One region of the Pontibacter toksunensis genome, then DNA from elsewhere that is predicted to be linked to it. Evidence: riboswitches for the same ligand, from Rfam matches in the RefSeq annotation. Region 1 holds a riboswitch; each other region holds the start of a gene.
What was found. A riboswitch is a leader RNA that binds a small molecule or an ion and turns the genes downstream of it on or off. The one in region 1 is predicted to bind S-adenosylmethionine.

Region 1 (7,413 bases):
ATACCCGCACCATCGTCACGCATCCGGCTTCCACCACACACTCAAAACTCTCCCCCGAAGAAAAGGCGGCTACAGGAATTTCCGAAGGGCTTATTCGTGTATCAGTTGGCTTAGAGAGTCTGCAGGATATCATTGAAGATATAGAGCAGGCGTTGGCGGAGGTGTAATTGTTTGTTCCTATTCGAACAGCTGATTTTTGCAGTTGCGGGTCTGCACTTCAGTAGGAGGGTGGAAACAGCTGGGCATTCATCTTTTTGCATATAGCATATCAAACCAGTTACCTGAACCCTTTGTGGATTCTGAGTACTATATAAAATCAAAACACATGGAAGTAAATTTAACGCGCGTCGATCAGGATTTTCATTTTGCAGCTAAAGGTGCCTCTGGCGTGGAGGTGCATATAGACGGGTCTCCAGAGATTGGCGGCCACAACGCAGGTGCCAGACCAATGGAAATGCTGCTCATGGGCTTAGGTGGCTGCAGTGCCATCGACATTATTCAGATTCTGAAAAAGCAGCGCCAGCAGATAGATACATTCGATATAAAAGTAACAGCAGAACGGGTGCCGGGAGAGGTGCCGTCTTTATTCAAGGACATCCACGTTCACTTTATACTAGGAGGGCCGCTGGATGAGGAGAAGGTGCAGAAAGCAATAAACCTTTCGATGGACAAATACTGCTCCGTAGCAGCCATTCTATATAAAACATCCACCATCAGCCATGCCTTTGAATTAACTGCCGGAAAGCTTGGCATGCCTGGTGATTTGGTGTAAGATGTAGATTGTGCAGGATAAAACACACTTCCTGCCCTGCTGTGCTTAACGAGTAGCAAGCTGTTGGTGAAAACACACAACAGCGGCGTTTTGAGGAGAAAATCAGCTAATTGAGATACAGCTGTAGTTCCAGCGAGTCTGGAGACTCGCACCCATAAAATGTCACGGGATAGATTCCCGCCAGGTTTAAAAAAGGAACAGCCGCTGCGGGTATACCCGCAGCGGCTGTTCCTTTTTTAAATTACTATAGTATCAGAAAGTATTATGTCTTACGTCCTGATACTTGTGTGTTTTTATATCATGTAATTCAGTTCACTCTCGTGGGTTATGCTTTCAACCATGCCAGCGCCAACCGTCGTGAACGAAGTTTCATCAATTAAGATAAAGCCGCCATTTGCGCGGTTGCTCTCATACTTGTCCAGCAGCAGGGGGGTAGCCGTCTTAATCTGCACACGGCAGATATCGTTTAGCTGTACCTGGTCTGCATCCAGAATATTGTCCAGCGAGTTAACATCCACTTTATACTGTATCTGTCTTACAACCGCACGTGTTTCGGTGGAATTGTGGCGCAGCAACAACTTGGCACCCGCCTTAAGCGGCTTGTTGTTCATCCAGCAAATAAGTGCTTCAAACTCTTTCGTTACGTCCAGGTCTTCCTCCTGCTTCACAATTACATCACCACGGCTGATGTCTACATCATCCTCTAACTGCAGTACCACAGACATAGGCGCAAAGGCTACTTCCAGTTCCTTGCCACCTAACTCTACTGATTTAATAGTAGAAGTCTGGCCGGAAGGCAGCACCGTAACATTGTCACCTTTGCTGTATGTGCCGCTGATTATTTTACCGGCATAGCCTCTGTAATCGTGGTGCTCATAGGTATGAGGGCGGATAACGTACTGCACCGGGAAACGGGCATCGTCCAGGTTGAAGTCGTTGGATACCGGCACCTTCTCTAAATGCTCCAGTAGGTTAGGTCCTTCGTACCAGGGCATGTGCTCCGATCTATCTACTACGTTATCCCCTTTCAGGGCGCTGATTGGAATAAAGGTAATGTCTTTAACATTTAACTTGGAGGCGGCGAACTGCTTGTAATCTTCTACAATCCGGTTAAAAACGTTTTCATCGTAACCTACCAGGTCCATTTTGTTGATGCAGATAACTAGGTGCGGAATACCCAGCAGCGAAGAGATAATAGAGTGGCGGCGGGTTTGCTCCTGCACCCCATTCCGGGCATCTACTAGAATAATAGATAGGTTAGAGTTGGAGGCTCCCGTTACCATGTTGCGGGTATATTGGATATGACCAGGGGCATCGGCGATGATGAACTTGCGTTTTGGTGTGCTGAAGTACTTGTAGGCCACATCAATCGTAATACCCTGCTCACGCTCGGCCTTCAAACCGTCCGTCAGCAGCGACAAATCTACCTGCCCGTCTTCGTTTACCCTGCCGGAGCTTTCAATAGCCTCCAGCTGGTCGATGTAAATCTGGTTTGTATCGTACAGCAACCGGCCAATGAGAGTGCTTTTACCGTCGTCTACGCTACCTGCTGTTATAAATCTTAATATATCCATGTTAAAAGTATCCTCCTTTCTTGCGGTCTTCCATGGCAGTCTCCGATAACTTATCGTCGATGCGGGTAGCGCCGCGCTCACTTATTTTTGAATCGATGATTTCAGCAATCACAGAGTCTATGTCATAGGCCACCGATTCCACGGCAGCGGTACAGGTCATATCGCCCACGGTTCTGAAACGTACATTTCGTTTCACGATTTCATCTTCCGGGTCGCGGTAAATAAAGTCTGAAGTGGCCATCAGCTTTCCATCGCGGATGAGGCACTCCCGCTCATGGGTAAAGTATATGTTGGGAAGAGAGATTTCCTCCCGCTTGATGTAGTTCCATACATCAAGCTCCGTCCAGTTGCTGATAGGGAAGGCGCGTACGTTTTCGCCTAAAGAAATGCGACCATTGTAGGTGTTCCAAAGCTCCGGGCGCTGGCGTTTCGGGTCCCACTGACCAAATTCGTCTCTTACTGAAAAGATCCTTTCTTTTGCACGAGCCTTTTCTTCGTCACGGCGGGCACCGCCAATACAGCAGTCAAATCCGAATTCCTCTATCGTCTCCAGCAAGGTATAGGTTTGCAGACCGTTGCGGCTGGCGTAGCGGCCGGTTGGCTCCGAGAGGTTTTGCTTTTTGATCGTATCTTCTACGTTGCGTACAATCAGCTTCTCACCTAGTCGATCAGCCAGTTCGTCGCGGTACCGGATAGCTTCCGGGAAGTTATGCCCCGTATCGATGTGCACCAGCGGGAACGGGAACTTGCCCGGGCGGAAAGCCTTTTCAGCTAAACGCACCAGGGTAATGGAATCTTTACCGCCCGAAAACAGTAAGGCCGGCTTTTGGAACTGGCCTGCTACCTCGCGCATGATATGGATGGCTTCCGCCTCCAGCTGGTCGAGGTAATCAAGGTATCTTTTAGTCATTTCTTGTATTGTTTATTCAAATCGTGTTTCAGCGAAACGATTTTAAATTTGGGTGCAAAATTAAGGGAACTTAATAGTAAAAGCATGATTTAAATCAATTCTTTGCATCTGAAGAACAAATTTAAATCATGCTTTATGTTTTTACCTGGCGTGCAGTCCGCACTCTTTCTTAGAGTTGCTCTCCCACCACCAGCGGCCTGCCCTAAAGTCTTCGCCTTCGGCAATGGCGCGGGTACAAGGGGCGCAGCCAATGCTAACGAACCCTTTGTCGTGCAGCGGGTTGTAAGGGATGTTGAGTTGGCGCACGGCCTCACGAACCGCGTCCAGCGACCAGTTCTTGAGCGGGTTGTACTTGATAACCTGAAAACCCGGGTCCCACTCAATCAATTGTAAGTTCTGACGTGCATCAGACTGCTCGGCCCTGATGCCTGTTATCCAAAGCTGTACCCCCTGCAGTGCCCGCTTCAGGGGCTCTACCTTGCGTACAAAGCAGCACTGCTTGCGGTCTTCCACAGAGTTATAGAAACTCAGGGTGCCTTTTTCAGTCACCATCTGCTCCACAGCCTCATGCTTCGGGAAGAGTACTTCTATTTTTTTGCCGTAGTGCTGGTTGGTTTTATGCAGCAGGTTATATGTCTCGTTAAAAAGACGGCCTGTGTCCAGCGAGAAAACGCGGATAGGCAAGTTATTTTCAAATATATAATGCGTTACAAGCTGATCTTCGATGCCAAGGCTGGTAGAGAAGGCAACATGCCCCTCAAATTGTGAGGCCAGCAGTGCCAAGCTTTCTTCAATGCCTTTACCCTCCAGAAGGGCAAGCAGTGCCGGCACTTTGGTTTCTAAAGCAGATATATCGTTCATGTATACTAAATTAAAATCTTGGGAAAATGGAATTTGTTGTTTGTCATTGCTCCCGGTCTACAACTATTCTTCTCTTCTTTTTGTGCCCGCTGCAGCAGAAAATCTACTAGAGTGCGGACAACAGGGTGTCAGAATGATAAGATAAAGAGAAGTGGATACAGGAGCGCCTGACACGGCAGAGGTGCAGATATGATAAATCTATAGATCAGACTTAAAATCTAGCACATTGTACAGCAACAACAACAGCAACCTGCAGGCATAGTGTGAGCAGGAACTGTGGCAGCAGAAATGCTACCGGAAAAAGAGGACGATGTGTAGTAAGCTGTTGTTTGCATTTTCTTGTAAATTTATATGCCCCGGTCTGGCGGGATAGGACTTGGCACCTTCCCAAAAGGGTGGTTGCCAGAGGGTCATAGAGCCTATTCTCTCGCCTCTTCTCTATAAATTTTTCTTTTGACGGTTAAGCCAATTCGTATTAAGTATACAAATTTACATCAAAAAATGTTTAACTGCCTACTAAATAGGTTAAAATAAATTTGTGGAGCAGCAAAATTATACCCGCAGCTGCTCCGATTTTAATAATAAATTGCCGCTTATGCTGCCAATTTAGTCACATATTTCACCAGTGAGCGCTTCGCTATGGGCAGCAGCGCGTGCTCCAGCGGCACTGGAATCCGGGACACGACGGCAAAGGTAGCAGGGTTGGGAAACTCCTGCCGTTGCCGCAGCAACTGCACCTTCAGGTGCTCATGTGTCTGCGCCAGCCCACGCCGCACCGTTTGCAGGTGCTCAGTGTTAATGCCCCTGTACTTCTCGTAAGTGTTTTCAAATACTGTGATGCGGAATACATACACCTGTGTCTCTTTGCCCGGAAAAGCCTCCAGGAAAAGGTAGCCTTCGTTGTGGTACATGGGCGTGATTCCGATAGGGGTGATTTCGAGGTGGCGCTCCACAAAATCGTACAATTCTTTCCCTTCAGAGAGGGCTTCGTTGAAGAGAGGGGCAGCATACTGTATGATCTCTTCTATCTGCTGCATCGTCTCGTCGTCCTGCACAATTTTCTCATATACCAGCTCCAGTTTTTCAAAATCTGCCCTACTGATGCGCTGTGGAAACGATTCGTACACCAACTGCTTGTGTGCCTTTACATGTTGCAGGTTGCGGTAGTGCATGATTAGGTCAGAGAATACAGGATAGAGGCGCTGCTTGCCAAATTCATTTCTGGCGGCTTTTAGGTAAGCCAGCAAAAGATATTTTTTGTACTCAAAATCAAGAAGCCCTTCAGTGAGCCAGTTGGCAGGTAGGGTGTTCATAGGCTTTTACATTATAAAGCATAGGTTGGAATATCAGTAATATAACGCTTTATCGCTTTTCCTGTTGATACCTGTTAGGGGAAAATTCTGACTTTTTCTAAGCACAGAATGCATGCCAGGTTTAGAAAGGCCATTCTTTGGGCAGCTTCGCTTTATGTGCCTGTAGGGGAGCCACCTTCTGGTGCAGCTGCTGCAGGATGTAATTGACATCGTCCTCATACTCTATATATAAGTCCTCATGCAACTTTCTCAGCTTTTGCAGTACCGCCTGCATGCGCTTTACCATGTAATCCTGCAGGGAGTCGGCGCGGTAAAGGTAAGCTATAATAAAGTCAATGTGTTCTGACAGGTAGCGGCGCAGCAGGAGCAAGGTGAGTTGTATTTCTCCTTCTTTGTCTTTGGTGTACTTCATCTGGCGCGTAATGTCTCCACTCAGGGAGCGCATATCCATCATCAGGTAACCCGGAGAGTACGCCTCATATTTTACCTGCCGCTCTATTTCTGCTGCCACTGCCTCCCGCCTTTCCTGCAAGGTCTCACCTTGCTCCACCAGCTCGAACTGCAGGCGCTGGCACAGGTCCGGGTCTTTTTTGAGCAGGCGGAAAAGCAGCTTGTCCTTCTCTTTGTGAGACAGGTGGCTGATGGCCTCTTTCAACTCAGAAGATAACTGCATTTAACTGGTCTATACATTTACAGCTTTTCATTTAAAGCCAAACAGCAGCGGAAACAGGAATATGACAATAGTAACCCATACACCATAAATGGGCAGGAATAGGGCAATTGATTTTCCGACTCCGGCAATGTTTGACTTCTTTGTCAACGATTTGAAAAGCCTGGCTGTTACGATTAAAAGGTTGGTCAGGATAAGAAGGTTGCCGCCCAATACGGCCAGCCTGTTTGGTGTAATGCCCCATTCTGCTATCCGGAACAGGATGGCCGATAGTGCAATGCCATTGACAACTATAGTTATAATTGACAGGAGAAAGAGTATCCAGTTAGCTGTGTTGTTCTCAGTCTTTTTGGAGCTTTCTGCCACCGAAAAGAAGATAATGGCCATCACGCCAATCAGGAGTAAATTAAAGATGAGAAGAAACTCCCGGTCGTTATAGGGATCTTTGCCGGAATAGAGGATGGCAACCAGGTAAATAACGAGCATGATTAAAACCAGCGGGCTGAATATCTTAGCTATCACCGGAGAGACTTTATTCACCAGCTGCGGGTTGGTCTGTGTCAGGTAAGTGCCTACTATGGGCGCTCCTGCCAACCCGAAAATGGCGACATACTGAAAATAAAACTCCTCAATCTGAAATCCGATAAGCGAAAACAGCCCGATGGTAAGTCCTGTCATGATTCCACCGGCGATCAGTATTAGGGTTGTCATGACAATCAGGTCGCCGTTGTAGCTTAAAAACTCGAGCCGTTTGTTATAGTCTGTCAGGCTGTTGCCTACGAAGGCGGTGCCCAAGAGTACCCAGAGCAGCAATGGCAAATGAATACACGCCTGGAGCAATGTGTCGCTTGTGGTGGATACCGGGAGCATGTTAATATAGATGAGTGAGACGAGCATTACGCCGCAGATAGTAGCAACCTGCTTGAACTGCAAGTTGTTTTTCCAGGCAAAATAGGCTGTCAGGAGTGGTAGAAAGATAAAACCAATGTTCCTGGGGTAAAAGAAATCCTCCTCAATGGAAAATATACCAGGTAGCTTGGCTATGAAGCCGGCTATCAGTACAGCAATTATCACAAATAGCAGCTCCCTGCCGGTGCCCCAGTTAATGTCGTCGCTTTCGTAGTTCAGTCTTTCGTTCCAGAAATCAGCGAGCACGGTGCCTTTAAGTTCCGGATATATGGTGCTGAACTCCCGCTTGAAATGCACCTTGTTACTACGGTACAATTTTTCGAGTTGACCCGGATCGTTGAGATGTGTGAGTATTTCGTCTTTCATGGTTTTTTACTTTAAGATGTTTTAGCCGCTATTACCTG
Region 2 (7,413 bases), on a different contig from region 1:
CGTTGAATAATGTTGGCGTGGCGTGGGTAAACCACTTCTCAGACATGAGGTTATAAGTCTCAATGGCAGATTCGATGTCCTCCTTGTGGATACCCACGGCGACACGCATCAACATATGTTGCGGGCGCTCTACAATCTTGCCGTCCAGGCGAAGCAGGTAAGAGCGCTCCAAAGTCTTATATCCAAAGAAATCGTAGTTATAATCGCGGTCGTAGATGATGGTAGAATCGAGCAGGGCTGCGTTCTTACGCACAATCTCATACACGTCCTTGGCAATCAGCGAAGCGTTTTCCCCAGTCTTTGGGTCTTCGTAAGTATACAGGCGCTTCATGGTATTGGAGAATGACTTGCTGGTAACCTTGTGCAGGTTAGAGATAGCAATACGTGCTGCAAGCACCGCGTAGTCCGGATGCTTCGTTGTGAGGGATGCCGCTGTTTCGGCAGCAAGGTTGTCCAGCTCCACGGTGGTCACACCGTCGTAAATGCCGTCAATTACCTTTTTGGCTACCTCAATCGGCGACACATAATCCATGTGCAGGCCGTAGCACAGCTTTTCAATGCGTGCCGTAATCTTATCGAATTTAACAGATTCGCGTCTGCCGTCTCGTTTAACTACTAACATAGGCGTTATACAATTAGCGGGTTCTAAAGGCCCGGGTTATTAATGAATAGGTACAGATATATATGATAAAGCGCTGCCGTTGCAGCTGCCGGTTCTAATAAGATGCGGTACTTTATCAGCCCATACGCATATAGCGATATAAGCCGTTGCAGTACAAACGATTATGAGTTAAGCCAAATGCTTTTTCTATATAGCAGGGTCGAGATACCCTGTTAGATGGCGGCAATGCCATCCAGAACCCGGTTGGGATTGCCACTGCAGTGCGCGCCTGCGGTCTGTTCCTGCAACCGATGTTGTGTAAGCGTAAGATAAGGAGGGGAAAGAAGCACTTTCCCCCTTTGGCTCCTCAATATAATAAGGTTTTTCTATATACTAAAAGTCCTCGTCCAGCGAGAATACTTTTTTGTCTTTGTCGCCGCCAACACCTGCTTTCTGGTACTCTGCCACACGCTTTTCAAAGAAGTTCGTCTTACCCTGCAGCGAGATCATCTCCATAAAGTCGAATGGGTTAGCAGAATTGTAAAGCTTGCTGCAACCCAGTTCTCCTAAGAGGCGGTCGGCCACAAACTCAATGTACTGGCTCATCAGCTTCGAGTTCATACCAATCAGATCCACCGGCAGCGCATCTGTTACAAACTCCTGCTCAATAGCCACGGCATCGCGAATAATTTCGTGCACGCGCTCTTCCGGCAGCTTGTTGTTCAGCATACTATATAAGAGGCAGGCAAAGTCGCAGTGCAATCCTTCGTCACGGCTGATCAGCTCGTTGGAGAAGGTCAGGCCTGGCATCAGGCCACGCTTCTTCAGCCAGAAGATAGAGCAGAAAGAGCCGGAAAAGAAAATACCCTCCACAGCGGCAAAGGCAATCAGACGCTCAGCAAAGTTCTCACTCTCGATCCACTTCAGCGCCCACTCCCCTTTTCTACCAACTGCCGGCACTGTCTCCAGCGCGTTGAACAGGTGGTCTTTCTCACTCTGCTTCTTTACATAGGTATCGATAAGGAGCGAATACGTTTCAGAGTGGATGTTCTCCATCATGATCTGGAAGCCATAGAAGCAACGCGCCTCCGGTATCTGCACCTCGTTCATGAAGTTTACGGCCAAGTTCTCATTCACAATGCCGTCTGAGGCTGCGAAGAAAGCCAGTACGTGGCTGATGAAGTGGCGCTCGCCATCGTTCAGGTTTTCCCAGTCTTTCAGGTCCTGGCCCAGATCGATTTCTTCGGCTGTCCAGAAGCTGGCTTCTGCCTGCTTATACATCTGCCACACCTTATCATTCTGAATCGGAAACAAGACGAAGCGGTTTGGATTCTCTTTCAGTATTGGCTCCATATCATGCATAATTTTTAAAGTTTAAAGAATTAGTTTTAGAACGTTTGCTCTAAAAACTCCTTGTATCTGTATTTGTTCATCGGCTGGTGAGGCTGCTGAGCCAACTACATCAGGAGTTCAAATATATAGAATTGAACTTGAAAGTTGGGGCGAAAGTTGTTCAATTTATGCACACCCTCTCAGATGGTGCTTAGGGGCATATTCAGGGGTTAATACACATAGTTATCCACACCGTGGATAACACACATAGTATAGCTAAAATATTGAGATGTATGTATATAACAGCTGTTACAGGGCCATTCTTGAACCATAAAGGCTACAAAAACAGCTTTTTAGACCCCCGGCTGTTTATACGTGTTAATAAGAAAGCAAAAGCAGTTAATTTATGTCAGAAGCAGAAGTAATACACCTTATTTTTAGTGCAATTTGTGGAAAACGCAAAAGTTGACAAACCTGCACAATCCACTACAAAACAGCACCTTGTGCAGGTTTTTAACAAGCTGCCAAAACTTACACGGAGATGTCAACAGCGTTATCCACAAATTTACTGTTGCCAAGGTGCAGCGCAAAAACAAATTGTAGCACAAGCCATTGCAAATTTAAAATAAGACCCGTACCTTTGCGGACTAAATCTTTTAAACATACATTGAAGCTGATGTACGCAATTGTAGAAATCGCAGGTCAACAGACCAAAGTAGAGAGCGGCAAGTTCATCTACGCTAACAAGCTTTCCGGCAATGAGGGTGACGCCGTTGAGTTCACCAATGTTCTTCTTACTGATGATAACGGCACTGTTACTTTAGGTGCACCTTTCGTTAGCGGTGTTAAGGTAACAGGTAAAATCCTTACCCCGATGGTGAAAGGCGACAAAGTAATCGTTTTCAAAAAGAAGAGAAGAAAAGGATACCGCAAGAAGAATGGCCACCGCCAGCAATTCACGAAGGTCCTGATCGAGAGCATTGGTTAAGCAGTAAGAAGAAATTTATTTTAAAATCTTTTCAGGCTTAGCTCGCTAACCTGAAGTAAAGTAAAAAGACATGGCACACAAAAAAGGAGCAGGTAGTTCTAATAACGGCCGCGAGTCGCATTCTAAACGACTTGGTGTTAAAATTTACGGTGGCCAGAACATCATCGCTGGTAACATCATTGTAAGACAAAGAGGTACTGCACACCACCCAAGCACAAACGTGGGTATTGGCAAAGACCACACACTGTTCGCGCTGACTGACGGCGTGGTGCAGTTCAGAAAAGGAAAGAAGAATCGTTCTTACGTTTCTGTAGTTCCTAAAACAACAGAAGCTGAGGCATAAGCATCACTGCAAGCTGCTTACTAAAGCAGTACCGATTTGAGAAAGGGTTGCCATACGGTAACCCTTTCTTTTTACCCACAACCAACTGCAGACTTATTTTAAGCAATATATTTCGTTTTTATACATATATATGCTTAACTTGCAGCTTCTTATCAAGAAAGACCGAGGGATAGGGCCCCATGACGTCTTAGCAACCTTGTAAAAGCTTGGTGCTAACTCCCTTCCTGCGTACATGCCAGGAAAAGATAAGGAATGTACTCCTCCCCAGGTGTCTTTCTTGATAAGCCGAATAATGAAGACTTACGAGAAGATAGAAGACACCGAAAATGACAAAACACCCCATTCATAGTTTGCTGAAAGAGCGTGTGCTCGTGCTGGATGGCGCGATGGGCACCATGATTCAGCGTTACCAGCTTTCAGAAGCAGATTTTCGTGGCGAGCGCTTCAAAGATCATCCCAGCGACCTGAAAGGCAATAACGACCTGCTTTCCATCACCCGCCCGGACATTATCAAGGCCATACACGTTGAATACCTGAACGCCGGCGCCGACATTGTGGAAACCAACACCTTCAGCGGCACCCGCATTGCCATGGCCGATTACCACATGGAGGACTTGGTGTATGAACTGAACTATGAATCGGCAAGGCTGGCCCGTGAGGCAGCAGACGAGGTAACAGCCCAGAACCCGGATAAGCAGCGTTTTGTAGCAGGTGCCATTGGCCCGACCAACCGAACGGCTTCTCTCTCTCCGGATGTAAACAACCCTGGCTACCGCGCTATCACTTTCGACCAGTTGGTGGAAGCATACTATGAGCAGGTGCGCGGTCTGGTAGATGGTGGCTGCGATGTGCTGTTGATAGAAACGGTGTTTGATACGCTAAACTGCAAGGCTGCCCTTTTTGCCGCCGAGCAATTCGTGCAGGATGGCGGCAAAAAACTGCCCATCATGGTATCCGGCACTATCACGGATGCCAGTGGCCGTACGTTGTCTGGCCAGACGGTAGAGGCTTTCTGGAATTCCATCTCCCATGCCCCTATTATCAGCATTGGTTTTAACTGTGCCCTCGGCGCACGCCAGCTGAAAACACACATCCAGGAGCTGTCCCGTATTGCGGATGTGCACATCAGTGCCTACCCAAATGCCGGCCTGCCAAATGCCTTTGGTGGCTACGATGAGACGGCAGACGAGATGGGTGCCATTGTAGAGGAGTACCTGAAAGAGGGCCTGATAAATATATTGGGTGGCTGCTGCGGCACCACACCGGATCACATCCGCCGCATTGCGGAACTTTCTGCCAAACACAAACCACGTGTAGTTCCTGTACTGCCTCCTTACTCGCGCTTCAGCGGACTAGAGCCACTCACCATCACACCAGAATCCCTGTTTGTGAATGTGGGGGAGCGCACGAATGTGACGGGTTCCAAGAAATTTGCCCGCCTGATTGTAAACGGCGAGTTTGAAGAGGCCCTGTCGGTAGCGCAGCAGCAGGTAGAAGGTGGCGCGCAGATCATCGACGTGAACATGGACGAAGGCATGCTGGACTCTGAGGAGGCCATGACCAACTTCCTGCACCTGATTGCCTCCGAGCCGGATATCTCTAAGCTGCCGATCATGATCGACTCGTCTAAGTGGACGGTGCTGGAGGCAGGCCTGAAGTGCGTGCAGGGCAAATCTATCGTCAACTCTATCTCCTTGAAAGAAGGGGAGGAAAACTTTAAGGCGCAGGCCCGCAAAGTTCGCCAGTATGGTGCCGCTGCCGTAGTGATGGCGTTTGACGAGGAAGGCCAGGCCGATACTTTAGAGCGAAGAATCGAAATATGTGGACGTGCCTACCGCATCCTGACAGAGGAAGTAGGCTTCCCGCCACAGGACATCATTTTCGACCCGAATGTATTAGCCATTGCCACCGGTATAGAAGAGCATAATAACTATGCAGTAGAGTACCTGGAGTCGGTGAAATGGATAAAGGCTAACCTGCCGCACGCTTTGATAAGTGGTGGGGTGAGCAACCTGTCGTTCTCGTTCCGCGGCAACGACCTGGTGCGTGAGGCCATGCACACCGTGTTCCTGTACTATGCGGTGCAGGCTGGTATGGACATGGGTATTGTGAACGCGGGTATGATGGGCGTGTACGATGAGATTCCAAAAGACCTGCGCGACCTGATTGAGGATGTGATCTTTAACCGCCACCCGGATGCCACTGAGAAACTGGTAAACTATGCCGATACAGTAAAAGGCAAAGGCAAAACAGCCGCAGGAGCAGATACTGCCTGGCGCGATGCCCTTGTGGAGGAGCGTCTAAAGCATGCCCTGGTAAAAGGCATTGTAGAGTTTATAGAAGAAGACACCGAAGAAGCCCGCCAGAAAGCCACCAGAACGCTTGATGTAATTGAAGGACCGTTGATGGCGGGTATGACAGTGGTTGGTGACTTATTTGGAGCAGGTAAGATGTTCCTGCCTCAGGTAGTGAAAAGTGCCCGCGTGATGAAAAAGTCTGTGGCTTACCTGCTGCCTTTTATGGAGAAGGAAAAGCTGGCATCCGATACATCCAAATCAACGGCAGGCACCATTTTGATGGCTACTGTGAAAGGAGATGTACATGACATCGGCAAGAACATTGTGGGTGTAGTGCTGGCCTGTAACAACTATGAGGTGATTGACCTCGGTGTGATGGTGTCGCTGGACAAGATTTTATCAGAGGCCGAGGCACAAAAGGTAGACATCATCGGCCTGAGTGGTCTGATTACGCCTTCGCTGGATGAGATGGTGTATGTAGCGCAGGAAATGGAGCGAAGAGGCATGAAAATTCCGCTGTTGATTGGTGGCGCTACGACTTCCAGGGTACACACAGCCGTAAAAATTGCGCCGCAATACAGTGGGCCGGTGGTGCACGTGCACGATGCCTCCCGCAGTGTAACGGTAGTGGGTAGCCTGCTGGGCAGCAACAAGGCAGAATATATAGCCGAAATCAGAGCCGAGTATCAGCAACTGCGTGAAGACCATCTGAGTCGCACCAAAGACCGCGCTTTTGCCTCTATTGAAGAAGCACGTGCCAACAAGTTCAAGGTAGACTGGGAGGCCACACAACCAACTAAACCAAGCTTCCTTGGCAACAAGGCATTTAATAATTACCCGCTTTCCGAAATTGTGCCTTACATCGACTGGACGCCGTTCTTCCATACCTGGGAGCTGAAGCGGCAGTATCCGAAGATCTTGGATGATGCGGAATACGGAACAGAGGCGCGTAAACTGTTTGCTGATGCACAGCAACTGCTGCAGCAGATTGTAGATGAGAAACTTTTAGAAGCGCGTGCGGTGGTAGGTTTCTACCCTGCCAACGTGGAAGCCGATGATACCATAGAAGTGTATACCGATGATTCACGTGAAAACGTGCTGACAGAATTCCACACGCTGCGGCAGCAAGGCAAGAAAGGCGGTAACGTGCCGAATATGGCTTTCTCAGATTTTGTAGCGCCGAAGGAGACAGGCATACAGGATTATATAGGAGGCTTTGTGGTATCTACTGGTTTTGGTATCGAAAAGCTGATCGAGAAGTACGAGGCAGATCATAATGATTACCTTTCTATCATGGTAAAAGCACTGGCCGACCGTTTAGCAGAAGCCTTTGCCGAACTGATGCACGCCAAAGTCCGCAAGGAACTGTGGGGCTACGCACCGCAGGAAACGCTGGACAATGATGCGCTGATAAAAGAGCAGTACCAGGGTATTCGCCCGGCACCAGGTTACCCTGGCTGCCCGGACCACACTGAGAAAATCACGCTGTTTAACCTGCTGAAGGCTGAGGAGCAAACAGGCGTTATCCTGACAGAGAACCTGGCTATGTACCCGACAGCAGCGGTAAGCGGCCTGTACTTCTCGCATCCGGAGTCGCGCTACTTTGGCTTAGGCAGGATAGGCGAAGACCAGGTAGCCGACATTGCGCGCCGCAAAGGCATGACGCTGGAGGAACTGGAGCGCTGGCTCTCGCCTAACCTGAACTACGAGCCGCAGCCACTGGCGCAGCAGGTAGTGTAAATAACCTCTCCCCGGCCCTCTCCTAAAAACAGGAGAGGGGGCTCTATAAGGATATGTAAAATATCATGTATTTATTGTTACCACTCACTGCAACACAGTCAAGAACAATCCT
Region 3 (7,413 bases), on a different contig from region 1:
AGTACACGCGCACTATATCAGAAATGCAGTTCAGATTGAAGCAGGTGAACTGGATGAAGTGTGTAAACTGGCAAAGGAACATAAAATTGCAGTGTACCTAGGTATCATTGAGCGCAGTAAAAACCGGGGCGGGCACAGCCTGTACTGCTCTCTGGTTTACATCAGTGAGGAAGGGCTGATTCAGTCGGTTCACCGAAAGCTACAACCTACCTATGAGGAGCGGCTAACCTGGTCTCCTGGTGACGGAAACGGCTTACGGGTGCATCCCCTGAAGGAGTTTACTGTTGGTGGGCTAAACTGCTGGGAAAATTGGATGCCTTTAGCCAGAACAGCGCTTTATGGCTTGGGTGAGAATCTTCATGTGGCCGTCTGGCCCGGTTCAGACAGGAATACTGTGGATATTACCCGCTTCATCGCCAAAGAGTCCCGGTCTTTTGTTATTTCTGTGTCTTGCCTGATGAAGGTTGCGGATTTCCCAGCCGACACGCCTCATCTGGAAAAGATTGTAAAGAACGCCCCGGATGTACTGGCCAATGGAGGCTCCTGTATTGCAGGCCCTGACGGAGAGTGGTTAGTTGAACCCGTAGTAGGAAAGGAAGGTCTGATAATCCAAACGCTGGACTTTAACAGGGTACTGGAAGAGCGGCAGAACTTCGACGTTTCAGGTCACTACTCCCGCCCTGATGTGACAAGGTTAACAGTTAACAGAGAGCGGCAGTCAATATTGGACATAAGAGATTAGTGGAAGGGTAGCTGGACATCATTTTTGTATCAGCTTGAGGTTAACTAAAGGGTTTATGGAAGAAGTAATCATAGTTGGTGCAGGTTTGAGTGGTTTATCTGCAGCTTACTATCTGAAGAAGAAAGGAATTGATGCCCTTGTTGTAGAGGCAAGGGAAAGATGGGGAGGAAGAATAGAAACCGTTCAAGCCGCAGGCAATGGGACACCGGTTGAAATGGGGGCTACCTGGTTTGCAGAAAAGCACACGCACCTGATGCGCTTGCTGAAAGAGCTGGATCTTCCGTTTTATAAGCAATATCAAAAAGGAATAGGCGTGTTTGAAACAGACGCATCCCAGGAGGCGCAGTTGTTTCAGGTACCAGACCCGGAGGAAGCATCCTACAGAATGGCGGGAGGCACCTCAAAGCTCATGGATGCGCTGGTCCAGCATATAGGGCGTGACAGGATCGTCTTAAGCTCTCCAATAGCCCGAATATCAGAGGGAGAAGATTATATAGAAACTATAACCAGCAAGGGAGAAAGGTTTACTAGTAAGTACCTAATTATAACTATTCCTCCTTTTCTGATTTTATCGCAAAAGATAGCCTTTGCTCCGGTACTTCCTGCTGAGCTGGTTAGTGTAATGGCAAACACACACACCTGGATGGGGGACTCCATAAAGTTTGCTGTTGAATATGAAAGTCCTTTCTGGCGAGAGGGGTATTCCGGGACAGTTTTCAGCCACGCAGGAATTGCCATCGAAATGTATGACCACAGTAATTATGAGGAGACCCGTTTTGCGCTGAAGGGTTTTCTCTCTGCTGATGCGTCTGCCTTCACCAAAGAGGAGCGGGAGCTAAAGGTGATGGAGCAGCTGACAAGGCTATTAGGAAAGCAAGCAGCCAACTACCTTTCTTGTACAGAAAGGGTGTGGAAGGGTGAGACTTATACCTTTTCTGATTATGGCAGGTATGTGATGCCCCACCAGAACAGCGGTCACCCGCTCTATTTGCAATCCCTTATGAACAGTAAGCTATACCTGGCAGGCACTGAGACTTCGCCGTCTTTTGGAGGATACATGGATGGGGCCGTTTACAGTGACTTAGCCACAGCCCAAAGCATTCTCCGCAAGATGAGTATAGCCTGACTTACTCTTCTTGAATGGGAAGGCGTTCACATGGAAAGCTTAGCTCAAGGTACAATAGTTGGAAGGAACCGAACCTTGGCCGCTGTAATCTGACTGCTATCAACCGATACAAGGTGTAGATGATAAGCATGGATGCTAACTAACCACTCCATTAAATGGCTCACGGCTCTTTTCTCCCGGTCATACCTGGTAAAGAACGACGGGCCGCTGTCGGTGAGGCGCGCTTTCAAAAAAAGTGAACTAAAGAAGCTGGTGCAAAGGGCGGCCATCACGAGCTACAGCCTGCGCTGGATGTGGGCGTTCAGGTGGCAACTGCTGCTGGAGAAGAAGTAGGTGTTTCCTATATGTGAGACCTGAGGTGGTCCTGGTAACCGCCCAGGTGCTGGTCCTGGCTCCCGCTGAACACCCCATTCTTTTATGCTGAAGGCGCGATGTTGGGCCATGGACCGCAGTTCTTTTTGCAAAAAACTGCGGTCATTCCTGCGCCTCCTACATTCCTCTCAGATGAGAAGCGATTGGTTACATCAGGGTAACCCCTTATTGGGAGCGCCAGCCAGGAATTTGTTCCGGCGGGCTAGCGTTCATGTAGAACTCTGTACGATGTCAGCGGTTCTGCTTTGATGAGCGTGTCGGTGCCTATATATTCATTGTTTTTGTTCCAGTACCACTTGCGCACCTTCGGTATCCTGACGCCGTCTACAACTACCTCCTCTTCCAGCAGAATATACTCTCCGCTTTCAGGCTGCCCGTGGTTGAAGCGGTAGGCCTCCATTGCGTGCGTTTCTGGGTCAAGGTAGAAGAACCAGTTGTCGGTGCCTACGGCAGCATCGTAGTTTACCTGCAGTACCTTGTAATTTTTTCCCTCGAGCTCCTCGTTTTTAGCAGCATCGGTTACGTTTACTCCATCATCTGTCAGCTTCATAGGAAGGCCATAGAGGTAGCCGTAAAAGCTGTGGACCCTTTGCGCGGCTTCGGGAGTCAAATCGTATTTTTCCCGGTCCTCTGCGCTTATATCTTCTTTGCCGCCCAGCAGGTAAAACTCCTTGCCATCCGAAATGCCTTTTACCACCTCTTTCCCGTCCTGGCGGCTGATGTGGGCGAAGTAACCGGTGCTGTTGTCTATCTCTATCTCGAAGGTTTTCTCTTTCCCGGCCGTGTCGGCAGAGCTAAGATAAAGGCGGGTTTTCAGTTGCGGCCAATTGCCCTCGGGATCATGGTAAGCCAACGTTCTTTCAAGCAGTTCTGAATCAACTTTTGGCTTCGACTGGCAAAAGCTTAGCAGCAGTAAAACCATCAGACCGGTTATGTGCAGAAGGTATAGGGAAATTTTATAACTCATGGGATAAAGTCAATACGAAAGACAACGCTACAAAGCTAAACTATTCCGGAAACCTATTTATAAACGCCCAAAGGCCCTATAGACCTACTCATACGGTTAATGACTTTTCCAGGCTATCTCGAAAAGGCCGCTTTCTTGAACGGTACAAAGCAACGTTTACAGTTTCCTATCGCAGGTAAAGATTTAGGTGCATTTATTAACGAAGCACCTGTTAACAGTGTCTGCTTTGGTTTACTGATCCTGTCATCAGTCTCCTGAACGAGACCTTACCAGATCAACCTATATTTGCAGGCGATGGTTGCTGAGGGTTGAAGGCTTTGATAACGGAATCAGAGAAACGCTCCATCTCCTCTAGCTGCGGGCTGCTCTGCAGCAGGAAGAAGTCTACGCCCACTTTCTCAAACTCCCCGATAAGGTCCTGGATCTTTGCCGGTGTACCCACCAAACCCGTTCTTAATCCGCGGTTCGTTACTGAATAATCCTGCAGCGACAGCTCCTGCTCCAGCTGCGTTCCCGCCAGCCACTGCTGATAGTTGTCGTAGCCGGCGGCAGACGCCTTCACGTCTGTAATGCGGTCCAGCTCCTGCTTTGCCTCTGCCTCAGAGTCACGCACTATGCTGTAGGCTGCCACACCGTACTTCATCGGCGGCAGACCCAGCGCCTCGCGGCGGCGGCGCATGTCGGCGATGCGGTCCCCTGTGCTTTCAGGAGAATCGCCGTGCATCACATAGCCGTCGCACTGCGTGCTGATAAGCGTTTTGGCTGCTTCCGACTCCCCGCCTGCGTAAATGAATGGCTTCTTGGCTGGCTTTGGCTGCAGGATGTTGTCCTCCACCTTATAGTACTTGCCCTCATAGGTGAAGTGGTCTTTCTCCCACACATTCGTCACCACGTCCAGCCACTCCTTGGTGCGGGCGTAGCGGTCGTCGTGCTGCTCAAAGTGAATGCCGTACTTGGTCGCCTCATCGCGCCACCACGACGACACCACATTCAGCGAAAGTCTGCCGTTGCTGATCAGGTCAATGTTTGCAGCCTGCTTGGCCAACTGTGCCGGGTTGTGGAAAGTAGGCCGCACCGCCACCATTATTTCCAGTTGTTCCGTAACAGCCGCCAGGGCCGCCGCCGTAGACCAGGCATCCAGAGAAGGAGCCGCCTGTCCTTTTATGTCGTTCAGGTACAGCTCTGCAATAAGGGAGAGGCTGTAGCCCCAGTCCTCACTTCTTTGAGCCAATGTTTTCACATAATCCCAGGAGGTGTCCATGCCCTCGTCGGGAATGTTCCGGAGCCATCCTCCGAAAACAGGTAACCAATATCCGAACTCCATCTTATGCCTCCTGTAGTTTAAGTTGCGCTTTCTTTTCAAGGTAATCCACTAGGCGAGCGTGCGGGTTAAAGCCAATCACGTTCACAGCGTCTGCCACAAAGTTCGACAGCGCATTTACGTCATAATAGTAAATCTGGCCATCACGCTCGTCTACCATGTACTCGATACCACCCACATCGATACCAGCTTCCTGCACAATACGCTCAATGGCATCAATTACTTCCTGCTCTGGCGTAAAAGCCTCTACTTTCAAGCCGTTCTTCGGTGCATCCAGGGCACAGGCGTTGCGGGTCAGTTCTTTGCCGTTCGTCGTCTGGCAGATATCAGCAGGGCAGAGGTTAAAGCTTTCCCCGTTGGTATACACTTTGATGGCATAAAGGTATTTGCCGCCCAGGGTTTCTACGCGGTTAATGTGTCCGCCGCGGGCCACCACGTACTCCTGCACCAGCGCTGTGTTGTCTATTCCCAGCTTCACTTCTCCGGCTTCTACCGCCTGGGCAAGTTCTTCGGCGGAGTCATAGCGCACGATGCCGGCACCGCTGCCGCCTATGTTCGCCTTCACCACCACCGGGTAACGAAGGCCATCCGCAGCTTTTACCGCCTGGGAAGGATGGTTGATGACACGGGCTTTCGGGTAAGGAAGCCCCAAACGCTCCAGCAGTGTTATCTGCAGGGCCTTTGATGTCTCGTACTGGAAAGCTTTATAGCCGTTTACCACCGGAATGCCACGCGCCTCTAATTGCGCCAGCAGGCCGAGTGTGTAAAAAATTCCCTGCTCGTTGTTGCGCAGGTAAGCAGATGGGCTCATGCGGTTAAAGAACAGGCTGTAAGGCAGTTCTTTCTGCGCCGGGTCATAGGTATGCTCAGCCGCGTTCAGGCGCTCATACGGTATACCACGGGCATCCAGTTCGTTAAACAAAGGTCGGAACCAGTCCGGGTGCTCATGGAAAATAGCGATGGGTTTATCTGATGAATAAGTTGACATAGGATTTCTTGCTTAAGTTTATGTATAATGCTGCTGATAGCAGCCGGTGTTATGAATTTAACTTTTATGAGTACCTGACGGATGAAAAGCCGCAGGTATAGTTCTAATCGGGTGAGGCGCTACTATAATTTGTACGGAAACATAGGCCACAGCTGTTTCTGAAGCTGCAGACGCTGGCGAATGGAGGTGACAAAGTGGTGAAAGGGTATCGCTTTACACCTACAGCCAGGGCAGCAGGATTAGCAACAACAGCAACAACAAGAAGTTGAGGTAGTAAATAAAGAGGTCTTACCGATGGTGTTGGACCGGTAAAATGTAGCTACCTGAACGGTAGAACTTGGTGAAAAGGTATTCTTCATGAATGCTAATTTATATGCCCTAAATAATTTTAGGCAGGATTTAGCACCTGGTTCTACAACTGGTTGCTAGAAGTTCACAGAGCCTGTTCTCTCCCTTCTTCTTTATAAATCAAATACGATGATAGGTAATTGACTTTACGGATGCAAAATTGGCAGGTGAGTTTCATAATTCCAAATTCTTCTAAATAAATAATGGAGGTACACAGAAGGAAGGCTACTGCTTCAGCCCTCCTAATAGCTGCGCCATGCACACTGAACAGGAAGCACCTGCACATCTTCAGGATAAAGTGAGATAGTGAAGTTATAGTCTTACAGCTCATTATTTGCAGTCTGTACCGGACTTAAAGGGAACAGCAATGTTCACTTTGGCAGAATCATAATGTACTCTTCTTGACTGAGTGTTATCTTTTGCTGCTTTCACGTCAACACTAAGGTTGTAGTACAGGTGGCCAATGATATAAGAGTTTACACTTAGTTTGCTAACTTAAATCCTTATGTGCATGGGAGGTGCTTTTCTACTTGCGCCTACCTCATCGACTCCGAGAGGTTAATCACGACCAGGTTAATAACCCAAGAAGTAGAGCAACTCCACAGGTCAATCCCGCTTAAGCTCTGATCCGATAGCGCAAGGCAACATATCCTGGCAGCCATAACAAGCCCTTGCTGTACTTAACCTTCCATTCTACAGCTACTATTCCTTCTTTGTCGCTATTGAGGAATTGCAGTTCTTCATATATCACATAGAGGGTAGAAAGCTTGAGAGTCAGGCGTAGCAAGCGCTTGAAACCATCTTATTGCGCTACTGCTCAGTTTCTGCCTGCCATGACTCCCCCGTCCACGTCCCAGATGGAGCCGGTTACCCAGGAGCTTTTATCTGTGAGCAGGAAATAAATGACATTGGCAACATCCTGCGCCCGCCCGACTCTTCCTATTGGGTGAAAGGAATTGAACCCCTGTAGTGCCTCCTCTATTTTATCTTCCTCAATGAAGGCAGCGTAAATAGGCGTTACCACCACTGCCGGGGAAACAGCATTGACGCGGATATTGTGGTCTGCCAGCTCCATGGCCAGGTGTTGGGTAAGGCTGTGCAGACCCGCCTTAGCCATGGAATACGCGGAGGAGGGAGTTGCCTTGATGGCTTGTTTGGCCCACATTGAGCCGATGTTAACGATGGACCCGCCTCCGTTGCCTATCATCACTCTGGCCACTTCCTGTGTGATGAAGAAGAAGGCTTTGTTGAATGCATGGTAGCGGTCATAGTCCTCCTCGGTATGCTCAAGGAACGGCTTTGGGCTGAAGTACCCTGCTGCGTTGAGCAGGTACTTTAAATCAGGAAACTCTGTCTTGAGGCTGCTGGTGAACTGCTGCACGTCAGGCAGGCTGCTCAGGTCTACGCCTACTGCATGGGCTTTACCATGAGCGGACAGCTCTTCCCTTGCCGCCTCTAGCTTCTTGCCTGGTCGGCCCATGATGATTACTTCAATGCCGCCTTTTAGCAGCAGTTCTGCTGTGGCTCTGCCCATTCCTGTCGTGCCACC

Region 2: it holds a riboswitch for S-adenosylmethionine, as region 1 does, so the genes downstream of both, metH (methionine synthase) here and ACFS7Z_RS04660 (phosphoadenylyl-sulfate reductase) in region 1, are expected to answer to the same signal.
Region 3: it holds a riboswitch for S-adenosylmethionine, as region 1 does, so the genes downstream of both, ACFS7Z_RS26345 (ATP-grasp domain-containing protein) here and ACFS7Z_RS04660 (phosphoadenylyl-sulfate reductase) in region 1, are expected to answer to the same signal.

Annotation. Positions count from the first base shown of each region.
Region 1 is NZ_JBHUOX010000002.1:432,485-439,897, reverse strand. It holds gene ACFS7Z_RS04680 (trans-sulfuration enzyme family protein) at 1-167, shown strand, start outside; gene ACFS7Z_RS04675 (OsmC family protein) at 326-772, shown strand; gene ACFS7Z_RS04670 (sulfate adenylyltransferase subunit 1) at 1,066-2,346, opposite strand; gene cysD (sulfate adenylyltransferase subunit CysD) at 2,348-3,256, opposite strand; gene ACFS7Z_RS04660 (phosphoadenylyl-sulfate reductase) at 3,398-4,117, opposite strand; SAM riboswitch class I at 4,462-4,564, opposite strand; gene ACFS7Z_RS04655 (hypothetical protein) at 4,711-5,430, opposite strand; gene ACFS7Z_RS04650 (hypothetical protein) at 5,552-6,103, opposite strand; gene ACFS7Z_RS04645 (hypothetical protein) at 6,131-7,375, opposite strand.
Region 2 is NZ_JBHUOX010000021.1:46,494-53,906, reverse strand. It holds gene ACFS7Z_RS21330 (ribonucleoside-diphosphate reductase subunit alpha) at 1-622, opposite strand, end outside; gene ACFS7Z_RS21325 (ribonucleoside-diphosphate reductase small subunit) at 995-1,963, opposite strand; gene rplU (50S ribosomal protein L21) at 2,610-2,921, shown strand; gene rpmA (50S ribosomal protein L27) at 2,992-3,264, shown strand; SAM riboswitch class I at 3,411-3,516, shown strand; gene metH (methionine synthase) at 3,591-7,301, shown strand.
Region 3 is NZ_JBHUOX010000049.1:2,885-10,297, forward strand. It holds gene ACFS7Z_RS26320 (carbon-nitrogen hydrolase family protein) at 1-742, shown strand, start outside; gene ACFS7Z_RS26325 (flavin monoamine oxidase family protein) at 798-1,868, shown strand; gene ACFS7Z_RS26330 (hypothetical protein) at 2,001-2,201, shown strand; gene ACFS7Z_RS26335 (DUF6503 family protein) at 2,443-3,207, opposite strand; gene ACFS7Z_RS26340 (LLM class flavin-dependent oxidoreductase) at 3,482-4,531, opposite strand; gene ACFS7Z_RS26345 (ATP-grasp domain-containing protein) at 4,533-5,516, opposite strand; SAM riboswitch class I at 5,883-5,986, opposite strand; gene ACFS7Z_RS26350 (SDR family NAD(P)-dependent oxidoreductase) at 6,682-7,413, opposite strand, start outside.